One region of the Cupriavidus phytorum genome, then DNA from elsewhere that is predicted to be linked to it. Evidence: predicted binding sites of a transcription regulator. Region 1 holds the regulator's gene; each other region holds the start of a gene.
What was found. Region 1 encodes sigma-54, which starts transcription at its own class of promoters, with help from an activator protein. Its sites were predicted from a motif close to TGGCANGNAANCTGCTTT; they were not measured.

Region 1 (7,439 bases):
CGGCCACCAGGCCGTGGCCGCGCGAGATCAGTTCCAGGCCCAGTTCGCTCTTGCCCAGGCCCGATTCGCCCATGATCAGCACGCCCATGCCGAGGATGTCGAGGAACACGCCGTGCATGGTCACGCGCGGCGCCGAGATGCGCGACAGGTACAGGCGCAGGTGGTCGATCACCGCGGCCGACGACACCGGCGTGGTGAACAGCGGCGTCGACGAGCGCGTGCAGCGCAGTTCCAGGTCCGGCGGCGGCTCCATGCCGTCGGCGATCACCAGGAACGGCGGCTCCAGCAGGATCAGCTCGCCCATCTGGCGCTTGCGGGTCTCGTCGTCGAGCCGCTGGTAGTACGTGATTTCGGGCTTGCCGAGGACCTGGATCCGGTTCGGGTGGATCAGGTTGAGGTGGCCCACCAGGTCTGCGGCGGAGGTCGCTTCGCGGGCAAATTCTACGTCAAAGGCGCGGTCCGCGCCCTCCAGGCCAGCGACCCACGAGAGTTTGAGGTCGGCTGCGTTGTCGTCGAAGATGGACTGGGAGGTGACGCCGGTGAGTTCCATGCGGTATGGCTGGTAAGGCGGTGTTCGAAGCGCGTGGCGCTTGCCCGGTCTGGTGCCGGCCCGCTGCGGGGGAGTCAGTGGATCAGGGATGCCATGCGATCAGCAGTTCGTGCACGGCATCGGGCGTGGGCAGGGTCGCCAGGCCCTCGCGCATGTCGCGATCCGACAGCAGTTGCGCGATCTCGGACAGGATTTCCAGGTGCTGCTGCGTCGCCTGTTCGGGCACCAGCAGGAAGATCAGCAGCGAAACCGGCTTGCCGTCCGGCGATTCGAACGGAATCGGCTCGGCCAGGCGCATGAAGGCGGCAAGGGGCTGCTTCAGGCCCTTGATGCGCCCATGCGGAATCGCCACGCCGGCGCCCAGTCCGGTCGAGCCCAGCGACTCGCGCGCGAACAGGTTGTCGGTGACGATGGCGCGAGCCACGCCATGGTTGTTCTCGAAGAGGAGCCCGGCCTGCTCGAACACACGTTTCTTGCTGGTGACGCTGACGTCGAGGGTGATGTTGCCGGGTGGCAGCAATTTGGCCAAACGATTCATGGGCGATGCGCAGGATTTCAGTTAGCGGGCGGATCGTTCCGCCGGGCAGCGGCTGCCTCCCTGACCGCCGCCAGCGCGGGGAAGACGTCCGGCCCATTATAGAGCAGCGGCTACCCTTGCATTGTGCGGTGCAGCGCGTGCAGGCGCGGCCACGATTTCTCTCTCTTTGTATGGCGCAGCATACACCTTGACGCTGCGCTTGCGAACATTTCGGCTTCCATGCGTGGCAAGGTTTGCTCCGCTGCCACAGCCGGCACTGTGCCAGGGCGCAAAAAAGCCGCGCTTCGTGGCGCGGCTTGCCTGTGGAATCCTTGGTTCAGCAGCCCTCTGCGGAGCTGCCGGGCACGGGTTTATTGCTGCATTTGCGCTGCGGCCATCTGGTACTTGACCGCTTCACGGTCGTGGCCTTGCACGCGATCCTTGTAGCGAATCACCTGACGGTCCAGCTTGTCGACGAGTGCGTCGATCGCCGCATACAGGTCTTCGTGATGCGCCTCGACAAAGATGTCCTTGCCCTTTAGATGCAGATTGATTTCCGCGTACTGACGCCGGTCCTTTTCCTTGTGATTGTCGACAGAGAGCAGCACGCTAACGCCAATGACTTGATCGAAATGCCTGACGATTCGCTCCAGCTTCGTTTCCACGTACTCACGCAGAGGGGGCGTGATGTCCAGGTGGTGTCCACTGATCTTGAAGTTCATAGCGCTTCTCCTTCTGAAAGAGCCTCACCAGGCAGGCGGTGGGCTCGGCTACAAAGACTTGCGGAGATTCACTGCGGGGATCTTCAGGGCTTCGCGATATTTGGCAACGGTGCGGCGTGCGACAACGAAGCCTTGCTCACCCAGCAGTTCGGCGATGCGACTGTCGGAAAGGGGATTCCTCGGGTCTTCGGCTCCTATCAGTTGCTTGATCAAGGCGCGGATGGCCGTTGATGAAGCCGCGCCACCGGTTTCGGTGGACACGTGGCTGCCGAAGAAGTACTTCAGTTCGAAAGTACCCATCGGCGTGGCCATGTATTTATTGGTCGTCACCCGGGAGATGGTTGACTCGTGTAAACCCAGTGTATCGGCAATCTCCCGCAAAACCAAGGGGCGCATGGCGATTTCACCGTGGGTGAAAAAGTTCTTTTGACGCTCGACAATGGCCTGCGAGACACGCAGGATGGTGTCGAACCTTTGCTGGATATTCTTGATCAGCCAGCGTGCCTCTTGCAGCTTCTGCTGCAGTCCCGCGGTGCCGGTCTCGCCTTTGGCGCCGCGCAGGATCTGCGCATACATATCGTTGATGCGCAGCCTCGGCATCACATCCGGATTGAGCTGTGCGATCCAACCGCCGCCGCTCTTGCGCACGAACACGTCGGGCACGACGAAATCGGCTTCGGGGCGGCTGTACGCGTGCCCCGGGTAGGGCGCCAGCGAGCGGATCAGATCATGCGCGGCCTTCAGCGCGACTTCATCGACCTGCAGGGCCTTCTTCAGTCGCGTGTAGTCGCGTACCGCAAGCAGTTCCAGGTGATGGGTGACGATGGTCAGCGCCAGTTCGCGCTGCGGGTGGGTCAGGCGGCGCAATTGCAGCGCCAGGCATTCGGCGGCATTGCGCGCGCCCACGCCGGCCGGGTCGAAGCTCTGCAGCAGCGTCAGGATGGCGTGGACTTCGTCGGGGTCGAACTCGAGTTCTTCGGGCAGTTCCGCGCAAATCTCTTCGAGCGAGGCGCTCAGGTAGCCATCGTCGTCGAGCGATTCGATCAGGAAGATGGCGAGCCCCTTGTCGCGCGCCGAGATCTTCAGCGGCGTCAGCTGCTCCATCAGGTATTCGCGCAGCGTGGGCTCGGCATCGCGCAGCTGCATCGGCGTCTTTTCGTCCTCGTCGCCTTGCGGCCGGCGGGCGAAGTCGTCCAGGCTCCAGTCGCTGTTGCCGTAGTCGTCGCCGCTACTGTTGTCGCCGTAGCTGTCATCGGCGGCGCCTTCGGCGCGGGCGTCGCCATTGCCCTGGGGCTCGGCGGGGGCGGGCGCGGGCGCGCTCTGTACGTTGACCGAGCCATCGGCGGCCACGCGCAGCGGGCTTTCGATCCAGTCGTTCTCCCGCTCGAGCAGCGGGTTTTCCGTCAGCGCCTGTTCGACTTCCTGCTGCAGTTCCAGCGTGGAAAGCTGCAGCAGCCGGATCGACTGCTGCAGCTGCGGGGTCAGTGCCAGGTGCTGGGAGAGGCGGAGCTGTAGCGACGGTTTCATGCGACCTATTTTATGCGCATCTTTCCGATGTTGGAACGGAAATTGCTATCGCTTATGCGCCGTGATCGCCGCTGGCTCTCCCCGCCGCGCGGCCATGGCTGCCCGCGCCGGGCAGCCGTCTTGTCACATGCGGAAGTTCTCGCCCAGGTAGACGCGCCGCACGGCGTCATTGGCGATGATGTCTTCGGGCTGGCCCGCGGCCAGCACCGTGCCTTCGCTGATGATGTAGGCGTGGTCGCAGATGCCGAGCGTCTCGCGCACGTTGTGGTCGGTGATCAGCACGCCGATATTGCGCGCCTTCAGGAAGCTGACGATGCGCTGGATCTCGCCCACGGCGATCGGGTCCACGCCGGCGAAGGGTTCGTCGAGCAGGATGAAGCGCGGCGACGACGCCAGCGCGCGCGCGATTTCCACGCGGCGGCGCTCGCCGCCGGACAGCGACAGCGCCGGGTTGTTGCGCAGGTGCGCGATCTGCAGGTCGTCGAGCAGGGAGTCCAGGCGGCGCTCGATCTCGGCCTTGGCCAGCGGCTTGCCCTTGTCGATCTGCAGCTCGAGCACCGCGCGGATGTTCTCCTCGACGTTGAGCTTGCGGAACACCGAGGCTTCCTGCGGCAGGTACGACAGCCCCATGCGCGCGCGCTCGTGAATCGGCAGGCCGCTGATGTGGTCGCCGTCGAGCACGATGTCGCCTTCGTCCAGCGCCACGAGGCCGACGATCATGTAGAACGACGTGGTCTTGCCCGCGCCGTTGGGGCCGAGCAGCCCGACCACCTCGCCGCTCTTGACGTCGAGCGAGACGTCCTTGACCACCGTGCGCGAGCCATAGCGCTTCTTCAGGTGGCGCACGACCAGCGTGCTGCCGCCGGGCAGGACGGAGTTGGCTTCGACGACAGGCTTGTCGGCAATGGTGGCGGTATCGGTCATGGGTACGGTCAGGGTTTGTTGGCGGGCGCGGGCGCCGACTTCAGGTCCAGCGGCGAGCCGCCTGCGGTGCCGGACTTCTGGTCCTGACGCGGCGACAGCACCGCGCGCACGCGGCCGGACGGGTTGGCCGCAGCGGCATCGCCGCTGCCGCCGCCCGCCGCGGTATAGAGTTCCTTGCGGCTGTCATAGGTCAGCACCGCGCCGCGGATCTCGTCGAGCAGCTTGGCGCCCTGCAGCCGCGCCATGCGGGCATTGCCGATCAGCTTGGAGAATTCCTGCTTGCCGTCGTACTCGATGCGGTCGCCCCAGCCGTCGATGTATTCGTCGACGCCTTCGCGCTTCTGGCGGATATAGGCCTGCTTGCCCGGCTTCGACGTCGCCACGGCGAACTGGTAGCCCTCGGGGTCGGTGCGCAGCTCGGCGGCGTCGGACTTCAGGATCATGGTGCCCTTGGTCAGCACCACGTTGCCGGTCAGCGTATAGATCTGCTTGACGTCGTCATAGCTGGCGTTGTCCGCCTCGAGCACCATCGGCTTGTCGCGGTCCGCGCGCTCGGCAAGGGCAGGCTGTGCCAGCAGGCCGAAGGCCAGGGCCAGCGCGATCAGGGCCGGGGCGGTGCGTCGACGGGACGATGTCGTCAGGGAAGCGGTCATGTTGGCAGGGTTGCTTGAGGGCGTCTGGATGCGTGGTGGTGCGGTTTGCGCGGACTTTGGCGCGTGCGCTGCAGGGCGGTGCCGGCCGGCACCGCGTGGGCGGCTGCGCCGGACCGGGAGTCAGGACCCTGGCGCACGGCCGGGGGACGGCCCGGTGATGATGGTGCCGCGTACGTTGCCGAGCAATTGTACTTCGCGGGTGACGTTGTTGAAGATCAGTCCATTGGCGGTCATGACCGACGGGCCGCGCGTCAGCTTGACCGGCTTGTCGGTCTTGACGATGTCGTCATTGACCAGCAGCTGGAAATAGCTCGATGCCGCGGTCAGCTGCGGATCCTTGGACGGATCCTTGCCCTGCTGGCGCAGCACGTAGCCATTGCCGTACAGGTCGATCACCGTGCCTTCGGCGTTCATGCGGCCGATGTCGGCGCGCGCGGTCACCGGCGGGCGGTCCGGCTCGTACGCGCGCATCGCGGGACGCGTGACCTCGTAGGTCTGGTCGTCCTCGAAATGGACCATGCGCTCGCCGGTGAAGCGGATCTTGGTGCTGCCGTCCGGTGCCAGCTCGGTGGCCGAGAAGCGGTCCATGAAGTAATCCGGCTCGTGCTTCTTGGCGGTCTGCGCGGCCTGGTCTTCCTTGGGGGAGTTGATCTGGACCAGCCAGAACGTGCTGCCCGCCACGATGGCCATCAGCAGCAGCGGCAGCAGCCGCATGACGATGCCGCTGAGGGAGGCGAGAAGTGCCTGCATGGTGTCCTTGGCGTTGTGCTGCCGGTGCCGTCGGTGCGCCGGCTCAGATGACCTTGGCGCGGGTCAGGTCGTGGATATGCAGCGCGCCGGTCAGGCGCCCGTCGTCGTCCACCACCAGCAGCTGGTTGATGCGGTTGGCTTCCATCACCTGCACGGCTTCCACCGCGAGCTGGTCCTGGTTGACCACGTGCGGGTTGCGGTGCATGACCTCGCCGATCGGCACCGTCTTCCAGTCGCGCGGGGTTTCCAGCAGGCGGCGCAGGTCGCCGTCGGTGAACACGCCGATGGCGCGCCCGTCGGGATCGACCACCGCGGTCATGGCCATGCCCTTGCGCGTGATTTCCATCAGCGCCTGGGCCAGCGGCGTGCTTTCGCGCACTTCGGGCACGGCGTTGCCGGTGCGCATCACGTCGCGTACGTGGGTCAGCAGCTTGCGCCCGAGCGCGCCGCCGGGGTGGGAGCGGGCGAAGTCTTCCTCGCCGAAGCCGCGCGCATCGAGCACCGCCACCGCGAGCGCGTCGCCAAGCGCCAGCGCGGCGGTGGTGCTGGCGGTCGGGGCCAGGTTGAGCGGGCAGGCTTCCTTCTCGACCGCCGCGTCCAGGTGGACGTCGGCCAGCTTGGCCAGATTGGAGTCCGGGTTGCCGGTGACCGAGATCAGGCGGGCGCCGATGCGCTTGACGATCGGGATGATCGACAGCAGCTCGCCGGTCTCGCCGGAATTGGAGAAGGCGATCAGCACGTCGTCGCGCGTGACCATGCCGAGGTCGCCGTGGCTGGCTTCGGCCGGGTGCACGAAAAACGCGGGGGTGCCGGTCGAGGCCAGCGTGGCCGCGACCTTGCGGCCGATATGGCCGGACTTGCCGATGCCGGAAACGACCACGCGCCCGGTGCATTGCAGGATCAGCTGCACGGCATGGGCAAAGTCGCCGTTCAGGCGGCCGGAAAGTGCGGAAACCGCATCGGCTTCGGTCTGGAGCGTGTCGCGGGCGAGCCTGAGTGCTCGATCCGCATCGAAATTAGCTATCATGGCGACGAAGTATACCAACGAATGCGACCGCACCTTGGCCGACCCACGGCGCGCGTCGCGCTCGCCCGTGCTCGCCGTAGTTCCGCCGGCAGGGTGCCCGTGCCGGGTCGGCCGCGCGCCTTGCCGGTCACCCTGACCGCCTGATGCATTCTCCGCTGGAACTGACCCTGGTGCTGCTGGCCGCCGCCGTGTTCGGCGTGGTCGCGTTCCGCATGTTGCAGCTGCCGCCGATGCTGGGCTACCTGGCCGTCGGCATCCTGATCGGGCCGCATGCGCTGGGGCTGGCCAGCGACACCGCGCAAACCAAGTACCTGGCCGAATTCGGCGTGGTCTTCCTGATGTTCTCGATCGGGCTGGAATTCAGCCTGGCCAAGCTGCGCGCGATGAAGCGGCTGGTGTTCGGCCTGGGCGGCTCGCAGGTGGTGCTGTCGATGCTGGCGGTGGTGCCGGCCAGCTGGGCCTTCAACTGGCTGTTCCCGTTGTCGTGGCAGGCCTCGGTGGCGCTGGGCGGGGCCCTGGCCATGTCTTCCACCGCGATCGTGTCCAAGATGCTGTCCGAGCGCATGGAGCTGGAAAGCGAGCACGGCCGCAACATCATCAGCATCCTGCTGTTCCAGGACCTGGCGGTGGTGCCGCTGCTGATCGTGATTCCGGCGCTGTCGCGCGATCCGGGCGACCTGGTGATGGCGCTCGGCCTGGCCACGCTCAAGATCGTGGTGGCACTGGGCGCGATCTTCTTCCTGGGCCAGCGCCTGATGAGCCGCTGGTT
Region 2 (7,439 bases), on a different contig from region 1:
GTCCGTGCCGCCGCGGGCGCGGTCCGGCCGGGCGAGGCGCTGCTGTTCAATGTCTCGGCCGACGACGATGCGCTGCGCGGCGCCGGCTGCGCGCCGGTGTTGCTGCATACGCTGCCGAGCCTGCGCATGCGTGCCGACGCGCTGATGCAGTACCTGGCCGCGCGCAAGTGGCGCCGCGCGCTGCTGCTGAGCGGCCCCACGGCGGCCGACGCCGCGCAGCGCGACGCGCTGGTGGGCGCGGCGCGGCGCTTCGGCATCGCCTGGAGCGCGCAGCGCGCGTTCCGGCTGTCCAACGATCCACGCGAGCGCAACCAGGCCAATGTCAGGCTGCTGACCGGCGGCGCGGACTACGACGTGGTGGTGGTGGCCGACACCGACGGCGAGTTCGCGCGCGGCCTGCCCTATGCCACGCAGCTGCCGCGCCCGGTGGTGGGCGCCAGCGGCCTGGGCGCGCAGGCCTGGCACTGGGCCTGGGAGCGCAACGGCGGGCCGCAGCTCAACCGGCGCTTCGCCCGCGCCGCGGGCCGGCCGATGACCGGCTACGACTGGGCCGCCTGGATCGCGGTCAAGGCCATTGCCGAGAGCGTGGTGCGGCAGCCCGCGGGCTTTGCCGCGCAGGCGCAGGCGCTGGCCGCGGGGCAGGTGGTGGTGGACGGCTTCAAGGGCCCGCCGCTGTCGTTCCGGCGCTGGGACCGCCAGCTGCGCCAGCCGCTGATGCTGGCGCACCCCGACGGCGTGATCGGCACCGCGCCGGTCGAAGGCGTGCTGCATCCGAAGAACAACCTCGACACCCTGGGCGCCGACGAAGCCGATACGGCGTGCCGCGCCCCGACCTGACACCATGACCATGCCCGCGACCCTGTCCCCGTCGATGCGCCATCGCTGGCGCGCGCTGCACGCGGTCTGCGGCCGCGAGCTGCGCAAGTACCTGCGCCAGCCCGGGCGGCTGCTGTCGTCGCTGGTGCGCCCGCTGCTGTGGCTGCTGGTGTTCGCCGCGGGCTTCCAGAACGCGCTCGGCGTCGCGATCGCGCCGCCGTACGACAGCTACATCGAATACCAGGTCTATGTCGCGCCCGGGCTGCTGGGCATGATCGCGCTGTTCAACGGCATGCAGTCGTCGCTGGCGATGGTGTACGACCGCGAGATGGGGGTGATGCGGCTGCTGCTGACCGCGCCGCTGCCGCGCGGCTGGCTGCTGGGCTGCAAGCTGGCGGCGGGCACGCTGCTGTCGCTGCTGCAGATGGCCGTGTTCCTGCTGGTGGCGGCGGGCTTCGGCATCCGCTTCGCGCCGCTGCACCTGCTGGCCGGCCTGGGCGCGATGACGTTGGCGGCGCTGATGCTGGGCGCGCTCGGCCTGCTGCTGTCGGTTTATGTGCGCCAGCTGGAGAATTTTGCCGGCACCATGAATTTCGTCATCTTCCCGATGTTCTTCATCAGCTCGGCGCTGTATCCGCTGTGGCGCCTGCAGGAGTCGGGCGCCGAGGCGGTGTACCAGCTGGCGCGGCTGAACCCGTTCACGCATGCGGTCGAGGCGATCCGCTTTGCGCTGTACGGGCAGCTGGCGCCGCAAAGCCTGGCCATCGTCGCGGCCAGCGCGGTGGTTTTTTTCGCGCTGGCGCTGCGCGGCTACGACCCGCAGCGCGGCCTGGCGCGCCGCGGGGCGCCGGCATGACCGGCCGCCGGCAGGGCATGGCGCTGCTGGCGCTGGCATGGCTGGGGCTGGCCGGCGCCACGGTGTCAGCCGCGCCCGGCACCGGTGCCGCGATCATGCACAGCGATCCGATGCAGTCGCCGCAATGGGCCTGGATCCACAAGGAACTGCTGCAGCAGGGCCCGGTGGTGTTCGACAGCCGCGTGCGCGTCACCGGGCCCGCCTTTGCCGAAGACCCCATGCGCGTGCCGATCGCCTTCGACGCGTCGGCGCTGGGCGAGGTCGAGCGCATCGTGGTGGCGGTGGACCGCAACCCGATCCGCCCGGTGCTGGCGTTCGAACCGCTGCGGGTGCGGCCGTCGCTGTCGTTCCGCTTCAAGCTGGAGCAGGCGTCGCCGGTGCGGGTGGCGGCGCGCACGCGCGACGGCACCTGGCATGTCGGCAGCACGTGGGTCGATGCCGGCGGCGGTGGCTGCACTGTGCCCGGGGCTACCCGCCGCGACGGCAGCTGGAGCCGCACGCTCAACCGGGTCGAGGCGCGCGTGTTCCCGGCCCTGGGCGATGCCGGCGCACGCGTGCGGCTGCGTGTAATGCACCCGATGGACACCGGCCTGGTCGCCGGCATCCCGGCGTTCCATCTCGAGACGCTGGTGCTGGCCGACGCGGCGCGGCAGCCGCTGTTGCGGCTGACCTTGCATGAGCCCGTGGCCGAGAACCCGATCTTCTCGTTCGACCTGCGCGAGGCGGTGGTGCCGGGCCTGACCGTGGCCGGCCACGACAACAACGGCAACCGCATCGCGGCGCGGGTGTCGCCATGAAGCGCGTATTGCCGTCGCTGCTGCTGTGGCTGGCCACTGCCGCGGTCCTGGCCGCCCCCGCGCAGCCGCCCGACTACCGCCTGGCGCCGCGCGAGATCGCCGCCGGCGTGTGGCTGCTGGAAGGCGCCAATGCCGACTTCGCGCCGGCCAATGGCTGCAACATCATCAATACCGCCTTCATCGACACCGGCGACGGCGTGGTGGTGATCAACACCGGCCCCTCGCGCGAGTACGGCGAGCAGCAGCGCCGCGCCATCGCCGCGCTGACCGGCGCGCCGGTACGGCTGGTGCTGAACCTGAACCTGCATCCCGACTACTTCTTCGGCAACCAGGCTTATGCCGACGTGGGCGGCAGCGCGCTGCCCGCCACTATCGACGGCGCGCGCCGCGAGGGCGCGGCCTATGCCGACAACCTCTACCGCCTGTGCGGCGACTGGATGCGCGGCACCGAACCCGCGCCGCCGGTGCATGCGCTGGAGGCCGGGCCACGCACGATCGGCCGCCGCACGCTGGAACTGATCCGCCTGCAAGGCCATACCGACGCGGACCTGGTGCTGCTGGACCGGGATGCCGGCATCGTCTTTGCCGGCGGGCTGGTATTCCGCGAGCGCATCCCGACCACGCCGCACGCGCACATCGGGCGCTGGCTCGACAGCCTGGCACGGCTGCAGGCGCTGATGGAGCAGAGCGGGGCGCGCCTGCTGGTGCCCAGCCACGGGCCCGCGCTGGGCGGCACGGAAGCTATCGCGCAGACGCGCGCCTACCTGCAATGGCTCGACACGCGACTGCGCGAGGCGGCGGCGCAGGGACGCGACCTGGCCGAGGTCATGGCCATGCCGGTGCCCGAGCCCTATGCGCGCTGGGGCGCGCTGCCCGCCGAGTATCTGCGCAACGTGATCCATCTCTACCCGGCGCACGAGGAAGCCGCGCTGGCGCGGTGAAGGCACCGATTCTGGCTGTTCAATTCTGGCGCAGCTGCAACGCAGTGTTGCACGCTGGCGCGGGCCGCAACCGTGCGGCGGGCCTGCAGGGCGCGTGATCGGGCCCCGGTCCACTGGCATGGGATTTGCCATTTGCGTGCTGGTGTGTGGCGCAGTGGCGCACCAGCGAAATCGAAAACAAGAGAGGAGATGGCAATGAGGACGATACGAGTTGGACTGGCGGTCGTGGCAATCGCGGCCGCCGCGGCGAGCGTAGCCGCGCAGGCGGCGGTCAGCGACGCCATGATCGAGAACGATGCGAAGTCCCCTGGCGACGTGCTGTCGTGGGGCATGGGCCCGCAGGGCCAGCGCTATTCCACGCTGGCGCGCATCAATACCAAGAACGTGGGCCGGCTGGTGCCGGCGTGGTCGTTCTCGTTCGGCGGCGAAAAGCAGCGCGGGCAGGAATCGCAGCCGCTGATCCACGACGGCAAGATGTTCGTCACCGCTTCGTATTCGCGTATCTACGCGCTCGACGCCAAGACCGGGCGCAAGCTGTGGAAGTACGAGCACCGCCTGCCCGAAGGCATCATGCCGTGCTGCGACGTGGTCAACCGCGGCGCGGCGCTGTACGACAACCTGGTGATCTTCGGCACGCTCGACGCGCAGCTGGTAGCGCTGGACCAGAACAGCGGCAAGGTGGTGTGGAAGGAAAAGCTGGAGGACTACGCGGCCGGCTATTCGTACACGGCCGCGCCGCTGGTGGCCAAGGGCCTGGTGCTGACCGGCATCTCGGGCGGCGAATTCGGCGTGGTCGGCCGCGTCGACGCGCGCGATGCCAGGACCGGGCAGCTGGTGTGGTCGCGGCCGGTGGTCGAAGGCCACATGGGCTACAAGTACGACAAGGACGGCAACAAGACCGAGATCGGCATGACCGGCACCCAGAACGCCAGCTGGCCCGGCGAAACCTGGAAGACCGGCGGCGCGGCCACGTGGCTGGGCGGCACCTATGACCCGGCAACCGGCCTGGCTTACTTCGGCACCGGCAACCCCGGCCCGTGGAACAGCCATATCCGCAAGGGCGACAACCTCTACTCGGCCTCCACCGTGGCGCTCGATCCGGCCACCGGCAAGATCGTCTGGCACTACCAGAACACCCCGAACGACGGCTGGGACTTCGACGGCGTGAACGAGTTCGTCACCTTCGACCTGGACGGCAAGCGCATGGGCGGCAAGGCCGACCGCAACGGCTTCTTCTACGTCAACGATGCCAGCAGCGGCAAGCTGGTCAACGCCTTTCCCTTCGTCAGGAAGATCACCTGGGCCACCGGCATCGACCTGAAGAGCGGCCGCCCCAACTACGTCGCCGAGGGCCGCCCCGGCGACCCGGCCGCCGCCAACGGCGAGAAGAAGGGCAAGTCGGTGTTTGCGGCACCCGGCTTCCTCGGCGGCAAGAACCAGCAGCCGATGGCGTACAGCCCGCAGACGGGCCTGTTCTACGTGCCCGCCAACGAGTGGGGCATGGACATCTGGAACGAGCCCATCAGCTACAAGAAGGGCGCCGCCTTCCTGGGCGCGGGCTTCACCATCCAGCCGCTCAACGATGACTACATCGGCTCGCTGCGCGCGATCAATCCCAAGACCGGCAAGATCGTGTGGGAGGTCAAGAACGGCGCGCCGCTGTGGGGCGGCGCCATGACCACCGCGGGCGGGCTGGTGTTCTGGGGCACGCCGGAAGGCTACCTGAAGGCCGCCGACGCCAAGACCGGCAAGGAGCTGTGGCAGTTCCAGACCGGCAGCGGCGTGGTCGCGCCGCCGGTCACGTGGGAAGAGAACGGCGAGCAGTTCGTCGCGGTGGTCTCGGGCTGGGGCGGCGCGGTGCCGCTGTGGGGCGGCGAGGTCGCCAAGCGCGTGAATTTCCTGGAGCAGGGCGGCTCGGTGTGGGTGTTCAAGCTGCATAAGAGCTGAGCGAAACAACGGCGGCACGGCCCCGCGCGCGCGGGGCACGATCGCCACAGCATCGGATCGGGATACAGGTATGAAGAAAGAATGGATGGCGCTGGCGGCGGTTGGCGCGATGTTGCAGGGCGCGGCGCTGGCCGCCACGGCGGCGGAGATGCAGGCGCTGGCCGACAAGAGCGGCTGCTTTTCCTGCCATGGCATGCAGTCGAAGGTAGTCGGGCCAGGGTTTGCCGAGGTGGCGGCGCGCTACAAGGGCGACAGCCAGGCGGCCGCGTCGCTGGCGAAGAAGATCCGGGAGGGCGGAAAGGGGGCGTGGGGTCGGATCCCCATGCCGCCGCATGGAAATCTGGGAGAAGATGATGCGAAGAAGCTGGCGGAGTGGGTGCTTGGGGTTGGTTGAGCCAGGGAGGTGGGTCAGACTCTGGTCCGTCGCGAGCGTTGGTGGCCGGCGCAAGATTCGCCTGCGGCGGCGGCGCTAACTCGGGGCTGGCTGGTATTGCGGTTGATTGGGTTGTCGTGCTTGGCGGGCGTGGCTGTTTCGCCGGCGTAGCCGGCGACCTACTTCTTGGCCGAGCGCCAAGAAGTAGGCAAGAAACGCGTCGCCTGTGCGGCTGGCAATCAATTCCGCGGCGTTGGTGGTTCGGGCGGTGGTGATTTCCGTTTGGCGTGGGTGCCCGTTCGAACCTGCTAACGCTATGTGAGTCAGGGACAACGCCTCCGATCACCCACTTTTGAACGATCCCAACAGGGTGTAGGCCACCTGCTGCGGACGCTATTGGTGGGACGCCTTCGGCTGCGCTGCGCGCGCTCCCAATCTCAGGTCTTGTGCACTGGCACGGAGTGCGTCGCTGCGCTCGCACGCGCTATCGCTTGCGATGTCTCTGGCTTTTGTTGCCCGCTTGTTTTCTCCCCTCTCCCGCTTGCGGGAGAGGGGCGGGGGAGAGGGCCGGCGCATCCACGAAGTCAACCGCATCTATCCGCGCGGCCCAACCTTATCCCCCGGAATTCCGCGATGAACTCAACCTCAACGAGTTGGCATCACTGCGAAACACCATCGGATACTCGCGCGCTTGCGCCGCCGCCAGCCGCCCCTCGAGCACGATCTCGCGCAGCCGCCCATGCCCCGGCGCCTTGGCGCAGGCGGGGTCGGTCGCGGCGGCATCGCCGGTGACCAGGAAAGCCTGGCAGCGGCAGCCGCCCAGGTCCGCCTCGCTGTGCTCGCACGAGCGGCACGGTTGCGGCATCCACTGCGTGCCGCGAAAGCGGCGGAACGCGTCGCTGTGGTGCCAGATGTCGTGCAGGGTTTCCGTCCTGACGTCGGGCAGCACCAGGTCCGGCAGCATGCGCGCCGCGTGGCACGGCAGCGCGGTGCCGTCCGGCGCCACGCCGAGGAAGGTGGTGCCCCAGCCGTTCATGCATTTCTTGGGCCGCTCCTCGAAATAGTCCGGCACCACGAACAGGATCTGGCATTGCCGGCCGATGCGCGCGCGGTACTGCCGCACGACGGCCTCGGCCTCGCGCAGCTGTTCCTGCGTCGGCATCAGCGCCAGCCGGTTCTCCCAGGCCCAGCCGTAATACTGCGTGTTGGCCAGCTCCAGGTATTCGGCGCCGAGCTGCAAGGCCAGCTCGATGATGGTGCCGACATGCGGCAGGTTGTGCCGGTGCAGCACGCAGTTCATCACCATCGGATAGCCGTGCGCCTTGATCAGCCTCGCCACGCGCTGCTTCAGCTCGAACGTGCGCGTGCTCGACAGGAAGTCATTGAGTTCGCGCGTGGAGTCCTGGAACGACAGCTGGATATGGTCTAGGCCCGCCTCGCGCAGCGCCGCCAGGCGGGCGTCGGTCAGGCCCACGCCGGAGGTGATCAGGTTGGTGTAGAAGCCCAGGCCGCGCGCATGGCGCACCAGCGTCTCCAGGTCCTTGCGCAGCAGCGGCTCGCCGCCGGACAGGCCCAGCTGCACCGCGCCCAGCGCGCGCGCCTGGGTGAACACGTCGCACCACTGCGCGGTGTCCAGCTCCTCCGCATGGCGGGCATAGTCGACCGGATTGGAGCAGAACGCGCAGTGCAGCGGGCAGCGGTAGGTCAGC
Region 3 (7,439 bases), on a different contig from region 1:
CTGGCCAGGTCCAGCATCGGCCCACGGTAGTTGGTCAGTTCCAGCTGGAACAATACGTGTTTGCCTGGAACCGACTGGCAACGGCGCAGGCGGGTCTCGCCGTCGATCTCGATCGGCAGGGCATCGTTGAGCTGGCGGCAGGCGCGCGCCAGCACGTTGTCGGGGCGGGTGGCGTTGCGCAGCAGTTCGGGCACGCCGGCGGCGCCGGTGTTCTGCCCGGTGGCCGCGCCCTTGAGCATGCGCGCCACGGGATCGGCTTCGTCGGTCGCGGGCACCAGCAGCGGGACGCTGGCATTGCGCAACTGCGCCGGCGCCGCCTGGGCCGTCTGGGGCAGCGGCAGCAGCAGCACGACCACGAAAGCGGCGGTGCCTAGCGAAGCGGAAAGCGGCGTTTGTCGTATTCTCATGCAGGCTAATGTTGCGGGGACCTGTACTGTCGTCCCTCTCTGCGAGGCCGACGGCGAGTCTTACGCCGACAGGCTGGCATTGTACCCTCCACCCCGGCGCGCATGAAAGTCGCGCCCCGTCAGCGTCGTCGCATTGCGGTCATGCGATGACCGTGAACACCCTGGCCTGTCACAACAATTCCTCAATCCTGTCAGGCTAGCCAGCTTTTGCCGGACCTGGCTTCGGCAATGAAAATCCGGCAGGCCGGTTTTTCGCACCAACTGCCGCATGCCAGCGTCACCGTGTCGGCGGCTCCATTGGTTATGTTGTGCAACAATTGCGTCTTTCCCCGGGGCTGCCCGTGCCGCACGGCCGCGCACGGCAGCGCCATCGCCCTCGGATACTGTCCTCCATGCCTCATTCCCCAAGCGCCGCGTCGACGCCGCGTTTCCCTGCCTGGCTGCTGATCTGCGGTTCGCTGATGGCGATTGCGCCGCTGTCGATCGACATGTACCTGCCGAGTTTCCCGACGCTGGCGGGCGACCTGGGCGTCGACATCGGCCAGGTCCAGCTGACGCTGGGCACCTTCCTGGTCGGGCTGGCGGTCGGACAGGCCTTCTATGGTCCCTTCAGCGACCGCTTCGGGCGCAAGCCGCCGCTCTATGTCGGGCTATGTCTTTACGTCATCGCCGCGGTGGGCTGCGCGCTGGCGCGCAACGTGGAATCGCTGATGCTTTGGCGCTTCCTGCAGGCGCTCGGGGGCTGCGCCGGCATGGTGATGGCCCGGGCGGTGATCCGCGACCGGCTCGAGGCGCATGAATCGGCGCGGGCGTTTTCCTCGCTGATGCTGGTGATGGGGGTGGCGCCGATCCTGGCGCCGATCATCGGCGGCGCGGTGCTGACCGTATCGGGCTGGCGCGCCATCTTCTGGGTGCTGGCGGGGGCCGGCCTGCTGATCCTGCTGCTGGTCCACCTGCGCATGGAGGAATCGCTGGACCGCGGCCATGTAGCGCCGCTGCGGCTCGGCACCGTCGCCCGCAGCTACGCGGAACTGCTGCGCGACCGCGAGTTCCTGGGGTATTCGCTGTCGGCCGGCTTCGGCTCGGCCGGCATGTTTGCGTATATCTCGGGCTCGCCCTTTGTGCTGATCGAACTGCACGGCATCGCGCCGTCGCACTATGGCTTTGTGTTCGGCGCCAATGCGCTCGGGCTGATCACGATGTCGCAGCTCAATGGCCGGCTGGTGCGCGGGCGTTCGCTCGACCAGGTGCTGGGGGCCACGCTGCTGGCGGCGCTGGGCGCGGGGCTGGTGCTGGCGCTGGCCGCGGCGGCGGGGATGGCGGAGCTGCCGGTACTGCTGGGCGGGTTCTTCGTGTTTATCGGCGCGCTGGGCTGCGTCTCGCCGAATGCCTCGGCGCTGGCGCTCGCACACCAGGGGCATCGCGCCGGCACGGCTTCGGCGCTGATGGGCACGTTGCAGTTTTCGCTCGGCACGCTCGGCGGCGCCGCGGTCAGCGTGTGGCGCGACGGCAGCGCGCTGCCGCTGGGCGTGGTGATGGCCGCGTGCGGCGCCGGTGCGGTGCTGATGCGCCATTACGGGCGCTCGGGCGCACGCGCGCGCCCGGGCACCCGCTGAATCCGCCGCCGCGCCGGCTCAGGCGGCTTGCTGCGCCGCGGCTTGCTCCGCGGCGGCGTGCGGCACCCCGGCCTGTTGCACCACCACCATGTGCGCCGGCATCGGCGCGGCGTAGCCGGCTTGGCCGAAGCACTCGCGGATGACGCGGTTGGTGTCGAAATAGACTTGCCAGTAATGGTCGTTATGGCAATAGGGCCGCACCGCCAGCACCGGGCCGACCAGCGTGAACTCGAGGATCTCTACGTCGACCGGGGGCTCGGCCAGCACGTTGGGGATCTCGGCGATGCGGGTCTTCAGCAGCGCCACCGCCTCGGCCACGTCGGTGCTGCCCGCCAGCTGCGCTTTCAGTTCCACGCGCCGGAACGCATTGGCGGTGAAGTTCTGGATGGTGTCGCTGAAGATCTTGTTGTTGCCGATCACGGTCTGGACATTGTCCGGCGTGTCCAGCGTGGTGGCGAACAGGCCGATTTCGCGCACCGTTCCGGTTACGCCGCCGATGGTGACGAAGTCGCCCACCTTGAACGGCCGCAGTACCACCAGGAAGGCGCCGGCGGCGAAGTTTGCCATCAGCCCCGACCAGGCCATGCCGATGGCCACGCCGGCCGCAGCGATCAGCGCGGCAAAGGTGGTGGTCTGGATGCCGAAGTAGCCAAGGATGCCGATCACCAGCACCACGTTCAGCGTCACGGTGACGATGGAGCCGACATAGCGCAACAGCGTCGGATCGACCTTCTGCTTGCCGAGCGCGTTTTGAACCAGGCGCACGACAAAGTGGATCAGCCAGCGGCCAATGACCCAGAAGGCGAGGGCCGCCAGGATCTTGACGCCGAATTCGGTGGCGTAGGAGACCACCAGGGTCTTGAGGTTGTCGAAGGTAGAGGCGTCCATCGGCGTATTCCTTTCGTGTTGGTGTAACCGGCCAGCCGCCGGCCCAACATCCCCCAAACCAGCCGGCTGCGGCGTGCGAGCCCCTGCGCGTTGCGCGCAATTCCTGGGCACGGCAATTATTGAGAGGCCGTGCGCGGAAGTGCAAGCAAATAATTGTTAAGACAAGACGCTTTGCACGGCTCGTCCCTTGATATCGGAAAGGCGCTGGCGGGTATTACCAGTTGGTTTCGCGCTCGGGGGTCGCGGAAATCCGGTGCAGCGTCAGGTCAGCGCCGTTGAACTCGCCCTCGGCGTCGAGGCGGATGCCCACCAGCCGCTTCAGCGTGCCATAGACCAGCGTGCCGCCGGCCAGCGCTACCACGATGCCAAGCAAGGTGCCGAGCAACTGCGCGCCGAGCGACACCCCGCCAAGTCCCCCCAGCGCCTTCGCGCCAAAGATGCCCGCAGCGATGCCGCCCCAGGCGCCGCACAGCCCGTGCAGCGGCCACACGCCCAGCACATCGTCGATATGCCATTTGTTTTGCGCCAGCGTGAACATATAGACGAACAGCGCGCCGGCCACGGCGCCGGTGACCAGCGCGCCGAGCGGATGCATCAGGTCCGAGCCGGCGCAGACCGCCACCAGGCCGGCCAGCGGCCCGTTGTAGACGAAGCCCGGATCGTTGCGTCCGGCCAGCCAGGCGGCCAGCGTGCCGCCGGCCATTGCCATCAGCGAATTGATCGCCACCAGGCCGCTGATCTTGTCGACGGTCTGCGCGCTCATCACGTTGAAGCCGAACCAGCCCACCGCCAGAATCCAGGCGCCCAGCGCCAGGAACGGGATGTTCGAGGGCGGATGCGCGCTGATGCGGCCATCCTTCTGGTAGCGCCCGCGGCGCGCGCCCAGCAGCAGCACCGCCGGCAGCGCGATCCAGCCGCCCAGCGCATGCACTACCACCGAACCGGCAAAGTCGTGGAAAGGGGCGCCGGCCACGCGCGCGATCCAGTCCTGCACGCCGTAGCGCTGGTTCCATACCATGCCTTCGAAAAACGGGTAGACAAAGCCCACCAGCACGAAGGTGGCGACCAGTTGCGGATTGAAACGCGAGCGTTCGGCAATACCGCCGGAGATAATCGCCGGAATTGCCGCGGCAAAGGTCGCCAGGAAAAAGAACTTGACCAGCTCATAACCGTTCTTCTGGGCCAGGGTTTCGGCGCCGGAAAAGAACTGCACCCCATAGGCAAGGGTGTAGCCGATAAAGAAATAGGCGATGGTGGAAACCGCGAAATCCACCAGGATCTTTACCAGTGCATTGACCTGGTTCTTCTTGCGCACCGTGCCCAGTTCGAGGAACGCAAAGCCGGCGTGCATGGCCAGCACCATGATGGCGCCCAGCAAGATAAACAGCGCGTCGGTGCCGGTCTTCCAGTTGTCCATAGTGATCTCATGCTCAAAATGGGCGCACCAGTATGCAAAAAGCGTTCCACAGACGGCCGCATCCTGGTGCCGTTTGCACCGAGCCGGGTAAAAAAGCCGCACCGGCATGCCGCACGCGGGATCGTTCCCCGCGGGCGGTGTTGTCCGGACGTTGCCGGCGGCGGGCGCCCCTGCGCCAGAATGGAGCCGGCAAGGTGCGTCCTGGCGATCCGTTATGGTGCGTCGCCCCATTTCGGGGAATCTGTCCTATGCTGTTTAGCTTTGAGGGCACGATTGCGGGCGTCCGGTCCCGGCGCGGGTCCGGCCTGGCAAAAACCGGCGCCTGGCAAGTGCGAACAGCAGTGGAAATTGCCCGCTAACCGGCCTCAAGCAAGGATTTGCGGGTTTTTTTGTCGCATTGGTGCCACTGGGGATTGCTCAACGCGCGAAGGGCAGATTAGACTGCGCCGATCGATGGCCTGCCGCGAGGCACGCACATCGGTGACGACGACCAACAAGGGAAATCAGCCATGAATAAAGGTGAACTGGTATCGGCCATCGCCGCGGAAGCAGAATTGAGCAATGCCGCCGCCGAGCGTGCGCTCAACGCAGCGCTGGACAGTATCAAGAAGGCAGTGGCAAAGGGCGATTCTGTAACGCTGGTGGGTTTTGGCAGCTTCAGCGCCGGCAAGCGCGCTGCCCGTACCGGCCGCAATCCGCGCACCGGCGAAACCATCAAGATTCCGGCCGCCAAGACGGTCAAGTTCTCGGCAGGCCAGGGTTTCAAGGACGCCGTGAACAAGAAAAAGTAAGCAGTTTGCGTCCATAGCGAAAGAAGCGGCCTGGCAGGCCGCTTTTTTTTGTGCCGGACGCGCCCGCCGGGCCCGATGCGCCGGCAGGCCGGTTGCCGGCGCCGCGCCATGCCAGCCGGCAACGGCGCGGCGATCCGGGTTAAACTGCCGGCGCCCGCAGCCGGCAATCCCGCCCCCGCAATCTTCGTATCCCGCATCATGAATGACCTGTCCCACCAGCTTTCCATGACCGTGCTGATGACGCCGGACATGGCCAACTTCTCCGGCAACGTCCACGGCGGCACCATCCTCAAGTACCTGGACATGGTGGCGTATGCCTGCGCCAGCCGCTATGCCGGCCGCTACGTGGTCACGCTTTCGGTGGACCAGGTGGTGTTCCGCCAGCCCATCCACGTGGGCGAGCTGGTGACCTTCCTGGCATCGGTCAACTACACCGGCCGCAGCTCGATGGAGATCGGCATCAAGGTGGTGACCGAGAACATCCGCAGCAAGCTGGTGCGCCATACCAACAGCTGCTATTTCACCATGGTGGCGGTGGACGACAACGGCACCCCCGCCGAGGTGCCGCCGCTGGAGCCGCGCGACGAAGTCGAGCGCCAGCGCTTTGCCGCCGCGCAGCAGCGCCGCGCGCTGCGCCAGGAAATGGAAAAGCGTCACGGCGACATCAAGTCGTCGGTGAACTGAGTGCCGATGCACGATACAGCCATGAAGTCCTGCCACCCACTCGTTCGCCTCCTGCTCGCCGCCGCCTGCGCCGGCGCCGCCGCGGGGGCCAGTGCCGAGGAAATCGGCAGCGTCAGCACCAATTTCCGCATGACCGGCTCCGACAAGGTCGTGATCGAAGCCTATGACGACCCGCAGGTGGACGGCGTCACCTGCTACGTGTCGCGCGCCCGCACCGGTGGCATCAAGGGCCAGCTCGGCATGGCGGAAGACCCGCCCGAGGCCTCGATCGCTTGCCGGCAGGTGGGTCCGATCGGCTTCAAGGCGCCGATCAAGCAGCAGGACAATGTGTTCTCGGAGCGCATGTCGATCCTGTTCAAGGCGCTGCACGTGGTGCGCGCGGTCGACCGCAAGCGCAATACGCTGGTCTACCTGACGTATTCGGACCGCATTGTCAGCGGCAGCCCGCAGAACAGCGTGACCGCCGTGCCGGTGCCGGCCGGCACGGTGATTCCGGTGAAGTAAGCGCACCGGCCAGGGCCCGTCATCAGCGGGCCAGCGCCGCGGTCTCCGCCTGGCAATCGCGCGATGGCCGCGCTCCGGCTGCGCGTGCGGCAGCCACTTCACTGCGTGCCCGTTCCAGGTCGGCGCGGAAGGTAGGATCGGCATGCAGCCGCGCCACCGTGGCCGCCGCCATGGTGCGGCCCGCATTGACATCGCTCTGCCAGTGCACGTTGCACACCACGCGGCTTTGCCCGAAGGCCTGGCCGCGCGCCAGCAGTTCATTGGCGCGCGCCGGCTCGATCTCGGTCAGGATCAGCGCCCAGGCCCAGCCGATGGCGCTGTGGCCGGACGGGTAGGAGCCATCCTTCTCCAGCTTGGCGGCTTCGGCCTGCGTGCACATCGGGGTCTTGGTGGCCACGAACGGGCGGGTGCGCTTGTAATGGTCCTTGGCCTTGTACGTGGACAGGCCGGCATCGACCAGGCTGCGGCGCAGCAGCATGTTCAGGTAAGGCGTGTCTTTTTCACCGACGGGCACGCCCAGCGCGCAGGAGAAGGTGCTGGCGGCCTGCGGGAACGTCAGCACCGCATCGTCGGACGCCAGTTGCCAGCGGGGCGAACCGCGCAGCGGACCGGCCTGGCGCGCGGCGTCCTCGTCCAGCGCCAGCGCGGCCGAACCCTGCGCCGGCGGCGCGGGCAGCAGCTTCAGGCTGTCGGGACGCGCATCGGCGGCGAGGTAGCCGGCCGGCACGCCGGGACGCAGCTCAGGCACTGTGGCCAGGTTGGTGCCACCGGCGGCGCAGCCGGCCAGCAGCGCGGCGAGCGCCGCCGCGCCAGGCATGCGCATGGGGTGGGAGAGGGGGGAATCCGGCTTGGCTTGGCCCGTCAATTTGTTTTCCTGGTGAGGGATCGGATCGATGCGTTTGGACCGCACTGGCTTAAGCGGCGTCGAACAGCTTGCGCAGGTTCGATTTCATGATCTTGCCATTGGCATTGCGCGGCAGCATCTCGTGGTAAATCAGGATACGCACCGGCACCTTGAACGCTGCGAGCCGCTCGCGCACGAAATCCTGCAGCTCGGCTTCGCTCGCCTGCATGCCAGGCTTCAGGCTGACCACGGCGGCCGGCTCCTCGCCCAGGGTCCGGTGCGGCAGCC
Region 4 (7,439 bases), on a different contig from region 1:
CTTGCAGGTGGCGCACAGCCCGTGACAGCACGCGTGCGGCAGCCACACGCCGTTGCGCAGGCAGGCGTCCAGCACGGTCTGCCCCGGCGCGATGGGAATGGTCTGGCCGATCGGTTCAATCGTCAGCGAATACATCTCGGTCTCCTTGCGTACGAACCGTGGCGCCTCAGCTGCCGCTGCCGCCGATGCCGTCCAGCCCCGGCGTGCGGAAGCGGATCACGTCCTTGTGCCCCAGTCCGTTCTGCTCCAGCGTGCGGTCCAGGTCCGGCTGCCAGGGCTGGCCACCGCGCAGCCACTGCACCAGGCCCCAGTCGATGCGGGCAAAGTCGGGGTGATAGCCGTAGACGCCGGGCAGCACCTGCTCCACCACGTCGCGCAGCGGCATCGACGGCGCGAACGGGAAGCAATGCGGGGCGCAGAACAGCAAGTGGCCGTCCCAGCCGATATAGAGCAGGCGGTTGCCGTGGAACGCATCTTCGCGATCGGCGGGCGCGAAGGTGTAGTCGCCAATGGATACGACGGGCATGGTTGTCTCCTTATCTTGTTATGCGAGCGCTCAGGCGGCCGGCGCGATGCCCTTCCAGGCATTCCAGTTGCGCTGGTCCTCCGAGCCCTCGAAGTCCAGGTTGTCCGCGCCCGGGTTCAGCCGGTACCACGCGAGCACGTCGTCCAGCGTGGCGCCACCGCAGTTGCCCTGGTAGATCTGGTGCACCGGCAGCCACGCCTGCGCGTACTTGGCGGGCTCGTCGTCGAAGATGTCCTTGCAGCCGTCCGAGCAGAAGTGGAACTTCATGCCGTGGTAGCTGCTTTCGCGGTAGCAGGTCTGGGTCGGGTCGTCCGGCTCCGAGAACACCATCGGGATCTGGCAGGTCTGGCACAGCATCGGCAGCGTGGCGTTGTAGAAGCGCTCGCCGGCCTGCTGCCGCGCCTGCCAGTGCTCCAGGCGCGGCTTGTAGTAGCGCTCGAAGGTCTGCGGGTATTTCTCGGCCAGCCATGCCATCTCGTCGGCCCTGGGCACCCAGGTATGGAAGGCGGCGGCACCCGCATAGTTGTAGAACGTGGCCCAGGCCTCGTGCGTGATGCGGTCCTTGGTGCGGGTAGCCACGTCGTGGTACTTGGGCATGCGCAGGCCGTAGCGCTCCAGGTCCTTGAACAGTGCCCCGCCCGCCTGCTCGAAGTACATCTCCCACGCTTCGGCCCACGACATCACGCGCTTGGGCAGCATGTAGTCCATCATCATCCCGACCAGCGTCAGCAGGCGGAAGCCGCGCCAGAACCACTTGTCCAGCCACTTCTGCAGGATCGGGATGTTGCCGGGATCCTGCTCGCACAGGAACTTGACCACCTCCAGTCCCAGCGTCATGTGGCGCGACTCGTCCGACTGCGCCGAGAAGCCGAAGGTCACCGTGGCCATGTCGCCGTTGTAGGCCGCGCCGGACATGAACGGCATGAACAGCAGGTTGGTCAGCACGTACTCGAACGAGAACGAGATCGCGGTGATGAACTCGAACGGCCCCGCGCTCATCGCATCCTCGAAGTAGGACTTGGGCACCGACAGGTACCAGACCCGGTCGTGCATGTGGCGCCACTCGCCAAAACCGTGGAAGTACTTGTTGTAGACCGACAGCGTGTGCAGCTGGGTCTGGGCGTGGCGCAGCTCGTCGATCGACTGCATCTGCGCCGCCACGCGTGCGCCGGCGCCGCGGAAATGCCGGCCCAGATGCGCGTAGCCGCGATGCGCGGCGTATTCCAGCGGCGTCACGCCGGTCAGGAACAGCCGCAACGCGTTCAGGTAGCGCGGGTCGGATACGTTGAGGTGGCCGTTGTTCTGCACGAACGAATCGATGATCGCGTACAGCTTGCGTTCTTTCTCGGACTGGTATTTCCAGTAGGCATCCATGGTCATGCGGAACGGGTCTTCCCACTTGTCCCAGTCGTGGATGCGGATGCCCTCGTACTTGTCGAAGGGGAAGACCTTGTCCATCGGCTCGTAGGTCGTTTCCCAGGCCAGGTCCCGCGTCATCGAGGCGTACTTCTCGCGCAGGTTGAGCTTCTTGCGTGCGTCCATGATGTCTCCGTGATGTTTGCGATGCCGCGGCGCGGTCAGGCGTTCCAGCGCAGCGTGAAGGCGTCTTCGTCCTCGTCGATGTTTCCGCACAGCGAGATCAGGTTCAGGTGGATCTCCTGCAGGTCCCAGTCGCGGCCGAGCTTGCCGGCCACCAGCTCGCGCACGATGGTCAGTTGTCCGGGCGCATCGATCTTGACCATGGCGGGAAACTGCGACACCACCGCATGCGGGTTGGCTTCGGTAATGGCGTCGATGATGGGACGGGTGTCGTCGTTGTTCTGCAGGGCGATGTAGACGTTGGCGGCGGCGGTCATGGGTGGGCTCCGAGGGTCCATGGGTCAGGCGGCAAGGCCGAGCTTGCTCAGGCGCACTTCAAGCTGCTCGCGGCACAGCGCGACCATCTGCGCGCCATCGGCGCCGGTCAGTGCGTTGGCGACCGGCACCAGCGCTTCGGCCACCTGCGCGGCGGCGGCATGCGCCCAGCCGGACAGCAGCATGCGGTTGGCATCGGACTCGGCCGCGGCGGCCTGGACCACGGCGTCGACCCAGCGCGCATGCTCGTCGCGCCAGTCGTTCATGAACTCGGTCAGCACCGCCAGCCCGGTGCCGCAGGCGCGCGCGATGACCGCATCGGCGTGCTGGTAGACCAGCGGGTAGAGCAGCCCGTCGAGCACCAGGTTCTGGACCACGAAGGTCTCGAACCAGTCCGCGGTGACAAAGGTGTGTTCGACAAAGCGGCGCAGCGGCTGCCACGCGGCGCCCTCCAGCCAGGCCACCCTGGCCCGCTCCAGCGCGACGCCGGTATTGCCGTCGAGCAGCATGCCGATGCGCGACAGGTACTGGGCGATGCCCAGGCGATCCATGGCGCAATAGGTGCAGGCCTGCGTGATCGCCGTGCCCCAGCCGTAGTCGGCGCAATAGAAGTTGTTCATGTTGGCGCCCCACTCCACATGACGCAGCGGCAGCAGGCCCGTGGCCAGGCGCTCCTGCCATTCGCCCGGCAGCGCCTGCAGCAGGCCGCGCTTCTCGACGAAGGCAAAGCTCTTCTCGGCGGCGTCCTGCTGGCGCCCGCGCGCGGTCACGTAGGCGCCGTAGTAAAACTGGCGCGGGTCCTTCAGCGCATACCAGTCCTGCATCACGATCGCGGTGCGGCGCTTGTCGTACAGTTCAAAGCCGGGGTCCCAGGTGGGGCGGTAGTGGAAGTTCACCTCCGACTGCACGTCGTAGGTCGCCTCCTGGTAGCGCGACGCCGGCTTGTCGCCGAAACGGCGCGCGACATGGCCGTAGGTCTGGCGCAGCGGCTGGATCTGCTGGGTCTTGATATCGACTTGCATCGCTTGGTCTCCTGTATCCCTTCTCTTTGTGATGCGGTGGCGGCGGGTGGACGAGCCGCGTCAGTCGTCGGCTTCGGGCTGCGATGAGGCTTCCAGCGGGGGCAGGAAGCGCACGCGGTTGACGCAGCAGAAGGCTTCGAACATCGGCTCCGGCATGATCAGTTCGACGTTGAGCTCGGGGTCGGCCACGCTGAAGGCGAATTGCACGAACCCTTCCGGGGTACGGCCCTCGACCCGCACATAGCGCGGCGTGGCTTCGAACAACGGGACGGACGGGGTGGTCATGGCGCGCTCCTTGGCGTGGCTGGACGCGGGCCTTACTGCGAAGACCGTGCCAGCGGCCGCAAAGCGTTGTGGGACAAGGGGTGCGGGGAATCGGCGGGGCCAGCGTGCGCGTTTACCCGAAACGGCGGGCACGACAGCCATCGATGAATTGATGAAGCGGTCCGCGCGCCTTGATCAAATGATCAAAAGCCGCGCCGGGCGGGCGTTTGCGGGCAGCATGCAACGAAGGGGGCGATGGCGCTGCGGCGCAGCAGCGCATGCGGGACAGGAGAAGGAAAGGGCTTGATCTGTCAGCGGAAAATCGCTCGCGCTGCGCAGCATCGTGCGGATTCAGGGCGATGCATGGCCCGGGATCGCTTGCATCAAATGATCAAATGGAAAAGCGGAAGGGAAAGGAAGCGCGGGCCTCAGTCGCCGTGCCCATTCCCCCCGCGCGCACCCCGCGTCTTCCACCGATACGCCAGCTGCGGCCGCGTAATCCCCAGCAGCCGGGCCGCCTGGCTCATGTTGCCGTCGGCACGCTGCATCGCGGCCTCCATCAGCACGGTCTCGACATCGCCCAGCGCCAGTTGCTGCTCTGACATCTGATCCAGCAGCGCATGGACCGCGGCTTCGCGCAGGTCCGGCAGCGTGCCGCCCGCGCCCAGCCGTGGCGCGGTATCCAGCGGCGGCGCCACGGTGCCCGGCAGGAACAGGTGGTCGGCGCCGATCTGGCCGCCGTGGCTGGCCAGGATCACGCCGCGCTCGATCACGTTCTCCAGTTCGCGCACGTTGCCGGGCCAGTCATAGTGGCGCAGTTCGGCCAGCGCGCGGTCGGTGATGCCGACGATGCGCTTGCCGTGGCGCGCGCCGTAGCGGGCCACGAAGCGCTCCGCCAGCGGCCGGATATCGTCGAGCCGCTCGCGCAGCGGCGGTATCGTGACCGGGTAGACGTTGAGGCGGTAATACAGGTCCTTGCGGAAGGTGCCCTGCTTCACCGCTTCGGCCAGGTCGACATTGGTCGCGGCCACCAGCCGCACGTCCACCTTGCGCGCGGCGGTGCCGCCCACGCGCTCGACCTCGCCCTCCTGCAGCACGCGCAGCAGCTTGGACTGCGCCGAGGCCGAGAGCTCGCCCAGTTCATCCAGGAACAGGGTCCCCCCATGCGCGCGTTCGAAGCGGCCGGGCCGCGACTGGGTCGCGCCCGTGAAAGCGCCTTTCTCCACGCCAAACAGCTCGGACTCGATCAGTTCATCGGGAATCGCCGCGCAGTTCACCGCGACGAAGGGCTTGTCGGCGCGCGCGCTCACGCCGTGCAAGGCCTGCGCGAAGCGCTCCTTGCCCACGCCGGTCTCGCCCAGCAGCAGCACCGTCACGTTGCTGGCGGCCGCACGCTGCAGCAGGCCCCACGCCGCGCGAAAGCCGGGCGAGGTGCCGACCAGGTCGGCCGGCGTAGCCGCCCCGCCCTGCAGCGCGCGCAGGTGCTCGACCTCGCTCTGCAAGGCGATCAGGGTCTCGATCACGGGGTCGGGCTGGTACAGCGCCAGCGCCTCTGCGCCGTCTTCCCAGGCTTCCACCGGCTTGCCGACGATGCGGCAATGCGGGTGCCCGCAGGCAATGCACTCGACCTCGCGATACAGGATGGTGCGACCCATCAGCGCCGAGGTGTAGCCAGTGGCATAGCCGATCTGCATCCAGCAGGCAGGCTGGTCGACGATGCCGAACAGCTGCCGGTGCACGTCTCCCTCGAACGAGTCTTCCCACAGGAACTCGCCGTCGTAGATGCCGGCGGCGATGTCGATATCGACCTTGACCGGCGTGACCCGCACCACCCCCTCGATGGTATGCAGGCAAGGGCCGATCTCGAGCTGGCCGAAGTCGCTGTGGCCCGCGCGCAGTTTCCTGGCCACTTCGGCATCGCGCATGCCCGAATGAAAGCCCATGCGCGTGAACAGCCCGCGCGCGCGCTCCATGCCCAGGGTGTCCACCAGTTCCTTGCGCAGCGCGGCCAGCGCTGCGGTGTGGATCAGGATCATGCGCTGCTCGTCCAGCCAGATCGCGCCCTCCTCCATGGCGAAGCGCAGGCGGCGGGCAAGATCGGCCAGGCCATCGCGCATGGTGGCCGAGAACTTGTCGGTTGAACTGCTCATTGTCTCCCCTCAGTGCCGGCGGATGATCCGCTCGAATGTGCCTTTCGGCTGGCATGCTACGCACATTATGTGCCAGGGAGAAAGAGATGGCGCGCCAGCGCCGCCGGTGCGCGCGGCGCTGGATGCGCCCCGCTGCGGGTCGCCGGCGACCATGAGCTATCGCGACGTTGACACCTCGCTGGTATGGCCGCGCACGGTGGCGTGGGGATGCAGCGGCGCCAATGGACGGCGTCAGGTTCCAGTAAACCGTGGCTTGCGCTTTTCCTGCCAGGCCAGCGCACCTTCGCGGATATCCTGCGAGCCATTGGCCGCGCCGATGTCGGCGGCCAGTGCCGCGGCATCCAGCGTGCCGCGGCTGAAGGCGTTCAAATGCCGCTTCATGCCCTGCACCGCCAGCGGCGCTAGGCCGGCCACCGTTTCGCTGATTTGCTCCGCGCGTTCGCGCAGGCGCTCGGCGGGCAGCAGCTCGGTCAGGAAGCCGCAGCGAAACATCTCGTCGGCATCGATGCGCTCGGCAGTCAGGAACAGGCGCTTGGCATGGTTCAGCCCCAGCCGGCTGACATAGCGTTCCATGCCGCGCTGGTAGAAATGCAGGCCCAGCCGCGCCGCGGGCATGAACATGTCGGCCGCATGGGTGCCGAGCCGGAAGTCGCAGGCGAGCGCCAGGTCGGTGCCGCCGCCGTAGACGCCGCCGTGGATCTCGGCAATGGTGACGGCGCGGCAGTCTTCCATCGCGTTGACCAGGGTCTCGAAACCTGCGCCGCGCTGGCCGGCCGCGAGCCGGCCGATATCGAAGCCGCTGCAGAAGTACTTTCCGCTGCTGCGCAGGCGCAGCACGCGCACGTCGCTGGCATTGACCGCCTCGACCTGCCGCTGCAGTTCTGCCAGGTCGTCCGGCCCCAGGCGGTTGGCCACTTCCGGGCGGCGCAAGGTGATCGTGGCGACATGACCGGCAATGTCGAGCGAAGGCAGGGAACCATCAGTCTGCATGGGCAATTCTCCAGTAAGGATCTTCAGGGATTAGTTGTGGCCGGCGCCCGGCGCGCCACGGCGGGCCAGCGCGATGTCGAAGCGTTCCAGCCGCGCCTGCGCAAATGCGGGCCGGGCCTGCGCGCGCTGCCACCACGCAGCCACGGCCGGCGTCGACGTTAGCGCGGCGGGCGCCAGTTCGGCGATGCGCGCGATGAAAGGCGTCGCGGCGATATCGGCCAGCGTATAGCGCGCGCCGAAGAGCCAGTCGCCATCGGCCAGCATCGCTTCCATCTTCGGCAGCAGCAACAGCAGCGCCTCGAGCGCGCGGCGTTTCTCCGCTTCGGTATAGGGCTGGCGCGCGATGCGCAGCCATGCGTCGCGGCGCTCGGCGGTGGGGACGCGCGCCAGCCGCTCGGCCAGCGTGGCATCGCTCCATTGCGCGGCAACCGGCTGCAGCGCGAGGCTCCAGTTCAGCACCAGCAGGTTCGGCAGCGCCTTCTCGTCGGTCCAGCGCACGAAGTTGCGCATCACCGCGCGCTGGTAGGGCTCATCGGGCCGCAATGCCGGCAACGGGCAGATCTCGTCCAGGTATTCGCAAATCGTGCCGCTCTCGTGGAGGAAGCGGCCATCGTCCAGCACCAGTGCCGGCAC

Region 2: a site for sigma-54 is predicted at 3,525-3,542, ahead of C7416_RS23385 (PQQ-dependent methanol/ethanol family dehydrogenase). Genes of this name have one in related genera too.
Region 3: a site for sigma-54 is predicted at 4,360-4,377, ahead of C7416_RS26160 (ammonium transporter). Genes of this name have one in related genera too.
Region 4: a site for sigma-54 is predicted at 3,722-3,739, ahead of C7416_RS17120 (phenol hydroxylase subunit). Genes of this name have one in related genera too.

Annotation. Positions count from the first base shown of each region.
Region 1 is NZ_QKZN01000003.1:52,461-59,899, forward strand. Features, by position in the region: gene hprK (HPr(Ser) kinase/phosphatase) at 1-550, opposite strand, end outside; gene C7416_RS08635 (PTS sugar transporter subunit IIA) at 633-1,088, opposite strand; gene hpf (ribosome hibernation-promoting factor, HPF/YfiA family) at 1,439-1,789, opposite strand; gene C7416_RS08645 (RNA polymerase factor sigma-54) at 1,838-3,316, opposite strand; gene lptB (LPS export ABC transporter ATP-binding protein) at 3,440-4,240, opposite strand; gene lptA (lipopolysaccharide transport periplasmic protein LptA) at 4,249-4,893, opposite strand; gene lptC (LPS export ABC transporter periplasmic protein LptC) at 5,014-5,643, opposite strand; gene C7416_RS08665 (KpsF/GutQ family sugar-phosphate isomerase) at 5,687-6,670, opposite strand; gene C7416_RS08670 (monovalent cation:proton antiporter family protein) at 6,814-7,439, shown strand, end outside.
Region 2 is NZ_QKZN01000011.1:75,973-83,411, forward strand. Features, by position in the region: gene C7416_RS23365 (type 1 periplasmic-binding domain-containing protein) at 1-837, shown strand, start outside; gene C7416_RS23370 (ABC transporter permease) at 842-1,672, shown strand; gene C7416_RS23375 (quinoprotein dehydrogenase-associated SoxYZ-like carrier) at 1,669-2,469, shown strand; gene C7416_RS23380 (quinoprotein relay system zinc metallohydrolase 1) at 2,466-3,410, shown strand; gene C7416_RS23385 (PQQ-dependent methanol/ethanol family dehydrogenase) at 3,606-5,357, shown strand; gene C7416_RS23390 (c-type cytochrome) at 5,428-5,751, shown strand; gene pqqE (pyrroloquinoline quinone biosynthesis protein PqqE) at 6,344-7,439, opposite strand, start outside.
Region 3 is NZ_QKZN01000016.1:30,844-38,282, forward strand. Features, by position in the region: gene C7416_RS26145 (hypothetical protein) at 1-407, opposite strand, end outside; gene C7416_RS26150 (Bcr/CflA family multidrug efflux MFS transporter) at 800-2,023, shown strand; gene C7416_RS26155 (mechanosensitive ion channel family protein) at 2,042-2,911, opposite strand; gene C7416_RS26160 (ammonium transporter) at 3,126-4,328, opposite strand; gene C7416_RS26165 (HU family DNA-binding protein) at 4,838-5,119, shown strand; gene C7416_RS26170 (acyl-CoA thioesterase) at 5,318-5,803, shown strand; gene C7416_RS26175 (CreA family protein) at 5,825-6,307, shown strand; gene C7416_RS26180 (acid phosphatase) at 6,330-7,172, opposite strand; gene C7416_RS26185 (class I adenylate-forming enzyme family protein) at 7,222-7,439, opposite strand, start outside.
Region 4 is NZ_QKZN01000006.1:143,163-150,601, reverse strand. Features, by position in the region: gene C7416_RS17145 (NADH:ubiquinone reductase (Na(+)-transporting) subunit F) at 1-135, opposite strand, end outside; gene C7416_RS17140 (phenol hydroxylase subunit P4) at 167-526, opposite strand; gene C7416_RS17135 (aromatic/alkene/methane monooxygenase hydroxylase/oxygenase subunit alpha) at 557-2,068, opposite strand; gene C7416_RS17130 (MmoB/DmpM family protein) at 2,104-2,382, opposite strand; gene C7416_RS17125 (aromatic/alkene monooxygenase hydroxylase subunit beta) at 2,407-3,402, opposite strand; gene C7416_RS17120 (phenol hydroxylase subunit) at 3,463-3,687, opposite strand; gene poxR (phenol degradation transcriptional regulator PoxR) at 4,095-5,816, opposite strand; gene C7416_RS17110 (enoyl-CoA hydratase/isomerase family protein) at 6,048-6,806, opposite strand; gene C7416_RS17105 (glutathione S-transferase family protein) at 6,837-7,439, opposite strand, start outside.